2 regions of the Virgibacillus sp. LDC1 genome follow, and region 1 is predicted to be linked to the other one. Evidence: predicted binding sites of a transcription regulator. Region 1 holds the regulator's gene; the other holds the start of a gene.
The links. Region 1 encodes LexA, which represses DNA repair genes until DNA is damaged. Its sites were predicted from a motif close to CGAACATATGTTCG; they were not measured.
Positions count from the first base shown of each region.

Region 2: the regulator LexA is predicted to act here: its motif matches at 1,627-1,640, upstream of OHJ21_RS19620 (SPL family radical SAM protein).

Region 1 covers NZ_JAOXLZ010000001.1:888,785-892,144, forward strand. The annotation lists gene OHJ21_RS04215 (RNA polymerase sigma factor) at 1-222, shown strand, start outside; gene OHJ21_RS04220 (hypothetical protein) at 215-1,030, shown strand; gene lexA (transcriptional repressor LexA) at 1,099-1,725, opposite strand; gene OHJ21_RS04230 (LysM peptidoglycan-binding domain-containing protein) at 1,901-2,272, shown strand; gene OHJ21_RS04235 (DUF896 domain-containing protein) at 2,537-2,743, shown strand; gene OHJ21_RS04240 (hypothetical protein) at 2,905-3,360, shown strand, end outside.
Region 2 covers NZ_JAOXLZ010000001.1:4,301,092-4,304,451, reverse strand. The annotation lists gene OHJ21_RS19630 (serine hydrolase domain-containing protein) at 1-843, opposite strand, end outside; gene OHJ21_RS19625 (TetR/AcrR family transcriptional regulator) at 893-1,468, opposite strand; gene OHJ21_RS19620 (SPL family radical SAM protein) at 1,700-2,788, shown strand; gene ligD (non-homologous end-joining DNA ligase) at 2,771-3,360, opposite strand, start outside.

The sequences.
Region 1 (3,360 bases):
GAAGTAGAGTATTTGGATGGGCAGTATACCAATGAAATATGGGCCATGATTATGACCTTACCCAGGAAGTTCAGGGAGGTGTTAATCCTGGATCTTTACTATGAGATGTCAATAAATCAGATTGCGGAGTTCCTTAACCTAGCGGCGGGTACCGTAAAATCAAGACTGTATCGGGCAAGGAAAAAAGTACAGAACCTGTTGAAGGAGAATGGCGATGAATGAGGATAAACCAGAATGGTATTCCCGGGCTAAAAACGCTCCCTTTTCAGATGAAAAGTTCACATCCGAAATGAAAAAAAACGTGCATAGGTCCGTGATTTTCACCGACAGCAAGCCTAAACGTCGGAAGCACTTACAAGTTGGATTTGCTGGAGGGTTAATGCTTCTGACTATTTTAATTGCCTTTCAATTGCCTTTTGGCAGAGAGGAACAACAGAGAGCAGGGACTTTACCTCCTGGTACGGAAGAGACGATCCGAGCACAAGGCTTAACAGATAGGGGAAGGTTGAGTGTGGTTGCTGTAGAAAAGGAAAAAATAACGACATTGGGAGCACCGAGCTGCTTCGGCCTCGAAACCGACCTGTCGTTTACCGGAAACTACAGCGTACGATATCGTTCTCATGGCGTTACGGGTGAAGTCTCCACGCTGGAGGACATTACTTTTATTCAACCCACCTCTGCAGCAGTCGATATGATTCGTTTGCCGTTTCAGGATGCTGATGTATTTATACTTGCACCGCAATATAGGGACTGTCATGGTATACAAATCTATGCGTTCGCGGTAGAGCATGAAACGGGTAAAGCCGTCCAGCTCCGATTTCAGGATGAATCCTTGGTATCCGACACTTCCTATTACAGACCAGGCACGATTCCTATGGTGAAAGATAATAAGCTTGTTCTAGAGTCCACGGAGGGGCCTGGCGGAGAAGGTTCATCAGACTCTAAACTCACGCGAACGTATCGGCTGGATCTTAGGCAAAATGCTATGGTACTAGTCCAAGACAATACAATGATATCCCCTGTGAGTTAAATAAAACAAGTAAAGAGGTTACCATCCAATTAAGGGAGGTAACCTCTTATATTCATAGATATATGAAATTAGTGGACGTCCCTGAAGAGTCCGATTACTTTACCGAGAATCGTAACATGGTTCAGGCGCAGTGGCTCGTAGGTAGGATTCTCCGGTTGCAATCGTACATGATCCTTCTCCTTGTAGAAGGTCTTTACCGTTGCTTCGTCTTCTTCGGTCATCGCTACAACAATGTCGCCATTGTCTGCAGTTTGCTGCTGGCGAACAATGACATAGTCGCCGCTGTGAATGCCAGCTTCGATCATACTGTCACCGACTACCGACAACATGAACACCTTATCGTCGCCTACATAATGCTGCGGGAGCGGAAAATAATCCTCAATGTTCTCCATGGCTGTAATAGGAACACCTGCAGTGACTTTACCGACAACAGGCACTCTGGCAATGGTGTGGGTAAACAGGTTTGCGCTATCGGACTCTTCTTGGCCAAGAAGCTCGATGGCTCTTGGTTTCGTAGGGTCACGGCGAATGAGGCCTTTCTTCTCCAGACGGTCTAGATGTCCATGGACCGTTGAACTGGAGGCTAGTCCGACAGCCTCGCCGATTTCCCGGACAGAAGGCGGGTAACCCTTGCTACGAACTTCGTTGCGGATAAACTCTAAGATCGCCAGCTGGCGGCTGGATATTTTCGACATGCCGTATCAACCCCATTTAGTAACGTTTGGGAAAATTATAACATAGAACTTCCGTTCGTACAAACATAAGTTCTAAATAAAAATAGAACAAATGTTCTTTTGGGTATTGAATCAAACAAGTGTTCGTGTTAATATAAATCCATAAGAGAACACTTGTTTGGGAGATGATGATTCCATGTTGAAATACAGTACATACCGCAGCATTTATGAGAACGTTCCAGTGCAAACGAAGAATTCCTCGGAGACTTGGAGCAATCAATTGAAGTCCAGAATGGCATCCATTCCATTTATAAAGCTTTTATTCATCCTCTTGATCGTAGCTTCATTTTGGACAGGAGCATATTCCGTTTTTGCCGGGGGGATGGACAAGCCCACTGGGGAGAAGCAGGTTATTGTTCAATATGGTGATAGTTTGTGGCGAATTGCTTCCCTTCATAAACCGGCAGATATGGATACGAGAGTCTATCTGGATAGCATCCGAAGAATTAACGGATTGAAAGGTCCGGATATTCAGGCCGGAGAGGTGTTGTCTTTACCGGTCTGGTAATTGGACGACGCTAAGAGCAAACCTTTCCTTATATATGTCCCTACTTCTCGCTTTATATTTCTAAGCTTGCCTAACGAAGTGATTTCACGCAGTATAAGCGTGTTTATAATAGACGACTATTGATTTCTTAACATAGAGGAACCCATTTATGGCATCATATGTTCATATTTGTTCTTAATAAGAGTTTGCAAGGGTGCTGTTGCCTTGACAAGCTCTTTTTCACATGTTTAAGTTATACATGATATCGGAATTGGAGGAGGAGTCATGGACATCGATACTTTGGTTGAACGCATCAATGTACTAGCAAGAAAACAGAAGAGTGAGGGATTGACCGCGGAAGAGCTCAAAGAACGGGCTGAGCTTCGGGAAATATACCTTAATAATATTCGCAGTAACTTTAGACAACAGCTGGAAACGATCGAATGGGTTGATGAAAATGAACAAAAAGGCGGCCCGCGATTAAAGCATTAGTCGATCAATTGTCGCATGGATCTACAACAGTGGATTCATGACCAGATAGATGGATAGAATTATAATACTTGGGGTGCCGATTATTCGTGGAATCGAATACGGTTACCCCAAGTTTATATATGGGTTGGTAATATTTTGAAATTGAGTTCAGGGGGAACTATATGTCACGATCATGGGAAAGAAAAGTAAACAAAAATATGTCACAGCTGAACAAGCAGCGTAAAAAGCAGGGACTGACCTCATACCAAGGCTCTGCCGTCAATGATAAGCATGACGTGTTTAAGGGGCGTAAGTATGTTCTTCCGTTAGTACTCGTTGCACTGGCTGGTTTGTATGCGCTTCTCGGAACGGCGACATCCCAGGCAGCCGGCGGAAGCAATGACGTGTTGAATTGGGTTGGTGTCAGCTTGTATATCCTGTTAGCGCTCATGATTTTCCTGCGCAAACCTTATTTGAAGATTGAGCGTGCTTCCGTTTCCACGATGAAGTTCAATCGGGAACGTCGTTTGGCTGTATCGGATATCGAGAAGATCAAATTGGCTTCGGGTTCCGTCGTGATCCAAGGCAAGGGGAAAGCAGGCAACTGGGTATTCTCGCGTATGATGAATCTTTATGAT
Region 2 (3,360 bases), 3.4 Mb from region 1:
GATGCCATAGAAAAAGGGTCCAGGTGCCCATAGAAAATTCCATTGCCTCTGGAGCTCATCCAAATCGCTGATCGGAAACAAATCCCCGTTAAAAAAGGAGCGCAGGAACATCATCGTTTCCCTTGCCGTTGAGACAATGCCGCCTTCCGCTCCGATGGACGCCATGTACAAAGGAAGGTCCAAACGCTTTTTCTTAAAATAGAAAGGAACGGTGCTGGTATCCTCGGGATCATCGAAAAAATACGTTTGTGTCAGATTCAGCTTGTCGAAGATGTACTCCTTGAATACGTTCTGAATGGATTCGCCCTTGATATTCTCGATTATTTGTCCAAGCAGCCTGTAGTTGGTGTCGGAATATTGGGCTTTATTTCTTTGGCCAGGTTTGAATTTGGGCTTTAGCCGTCTGGCTGCATCCAATGTTTTGTCCAGACTCCAAGCCTGATCATGCCCGGCAATGAGATCCGAGAAGACGTCCCCGGAAAAATAGTCCGGGATGCCTGACGTATTGGACATTAACTGTTTGACCGTGATTTCTTCGGTGTAATCCCTGTTCTCCATCATATGGAGTCCCGCCATGATCTCTTTTGAAAGGTACCTGCCGATTGGATCATCGAGCCCAATCCGCTGCTCCGCCCGTAATTTCAAAAGTACAGCTGTCACGTACAATTTGGTCACGCTGGCAATGAAATAGCGGTCCTCGGTCTGCATCTCCCCGCCGCTGCTGACAAGGGAAAGGGATTGCATCTGGTCCTCAACGCATAAAACCGTGCTAAACACATTCCTTTTATTAGCGAGCCGAGCCAAGCATTCATCCAGAAGCGACTGCTCCAGGTATCTTCCCATTCTCCATATACCTCCCACAGATTGTTATTTATCGATGCCTTATACAGCTTCACTTCTCCTGCTGTTTCCGCAAACGAGCGGCACGTATGAAATCTTCAGCGGCTTCGTCCATCATATGGATCATCTTGATGTCATCCATACTCTCCGTGAATAAATCATTGGCTAGCATGACACAGAGACCTGTCTGAAAGGTTTGCATTTTCAATAAAATAGATTGCAGCTCCTGATCAGAAAATCCCGAAAGCTCCGGGTCCTGCTTCATCAACACGATAACCTCACGAATTTGTTCCGGGGTATTCTTCATATGGGGATTGTTCTTCATAATCAAATCCCGGTAGAGTACAGGGTATTCCTTGGCGAACCGGAGACTTGCCATGCCGATATCCCGGAACGGCTGCCCGGATTGCTGCTCTGTAATCAATCCTCTGGCCACCTGGAAGGCCTTTTCGACGACCTGTTGAACCAGTTCTTCAGCATCGTTGAAATTGACATAGATCGGCGCGATGGAGCTGCCCAGACGTTCAGCTACTTTACGAATCGTAATGGACTCGATTCCATCGGTCTTGGCAATGTCAAATGCGGCTAGCACGATATCTTGTTTGGTGAACTTCGTTTTCGGTGCCATGGCTGTCTGCAACTCCTTGGATTAATTATATGTAGAACAATCGATATATATCACATGATATATATTAATTATAAAGCGGAATTGGACCAAGTTCAACATATTATGATGAAGCGTTGCTGGAGGTTAATTTGAAAATCCAGTAAAACCCACTTATAATAAGAACATATGTTTGTTAAAATAATAATAGTTCAAAATACAGTAATAATACAGGATCAGAGGGGAGGAAGAGGAGTGGCTCGTACGTTATATGAACGGGTAACGACCAAACAGACTTTAAACAGAGTAAAGGAAGAGAGGATGCCCTTCGATTGGTCCATTAATCCGTACCGCGGATGCGGGCATGGATGCAGCTTTTGCTATGCCCGCGCTTTTCAATCCTTTATCGGTATGGGGGCGGAAGATGAGTTTCAGCATCATATCTTTATGAAGTCGAATGCAGCCGAAGCGCTGGAGAAGCAGTTATCGAGTGCGGCGAGGAAGTTTGATCATGATATTGAAGCGATGCGCAGATCGATTGGACAGGTTACGATCGGAACGGCAACCGATCCGTATCAGCCGATCGAGGGCAAGGAGGGGATTACGCGGGAGTGCCTGAAGCTGCTCGCTAAATACCGCATCTCCACGAGCATTACAACGCGTTCTCCGCTCGTGCTCAGGGATTTGGACATATTGACCCGGATGGAGAATGTGTCCGTTAACATCAGTCTCAACACGCTGAATGGGGACATCATCCGGAAGCTGGAGCCGGCATCGCCTCATCCGGAGGGCAGGCTCGATACGATCCACCGATTATCGGCTGCAGGCATACGAACGGGCTTGTTTGTGGCGCCTGTGCTGCCCTTTTTGACGGATAAGGAGTCGGAACTGAGGGATCTTTTGTCGCAGGCGAAGGTGAGGGGTGTTTCTTTTGCGATGATCTCGTTACTGAGACTGTCGCGTGACGTGAAGAAATGGTATATCGAAACACTTAAACACCAGTTTCCCGAAGTGGTACAGCCTTACCGCGAGTTATATGGACAGGGCGCATATGCCGAAGAGCATTACGTACGTTCCTTCAAATCGATGGCGGCCAGGCTGCTGAACGAATATGAGCTGAATGGACTGACCACGGGGGCATCTACTGCCATAGTGAGTGAATCCGGGACGATTGCAAGCGGGACTTCTCAAGAGAACGAGACGCAGGAAGGCGCTCGCGATCATCTTCGTTCAGTCCGGGACCTGGCTGCTCCTGCACAGCCAAGGAAGCTGCCTCAACCGGCAGCGCCAGTCTCCGGCAAGGAGCTTATGCCGGATATTGAGCAGTTATCCTTTCCTTTTTGACGATCCCTTTCCTTGGGGCTTCAGATGTCGGATGACGTTCTCTATCGGTTGGGGAGGCAGGCTCTGAAGCAGGTCGCCCTTCTCTTTTAGCCGTTCTTCAATGTTCAGCAGATGAAATTCCGTGGGAGAAACATCCTGACGGACCTCGTCCCAAGTGAGCGGTGTGGAGACGGTCCCAAGCCGCCGGGCCCGCGGGGTATATGGAGCAGCGAGTGTCCTTCCGCTGTAATGCTGAAGATAATCGAAGTAGATCTTATCGCCGCGATTTTTTTTAAGCCGTTCGATGGTGAACAGCTTAGGGAACTTCTCGGTTACATATTGCCCCACGAATTGGCCGACCGTACGAAGTTCATCGAACGTAATGCCTTCCGGAATCGGAACGATGATCTGCACCCCGGTAGCGCCTGAGGTTTTTGGGACGGAGGACAGGCCCAAGGAGCTCAGCACGTCCCCTACAATCGCGGTCGCTTCCATGATCCGTGGCTCCTCCGGCAGCGTAGGATCCAGATCAATCATCCATTCGCAGGGCAGAGTGCTGCCTGCCAGATGCAGGGAAGGGTGAAACTCAAGCG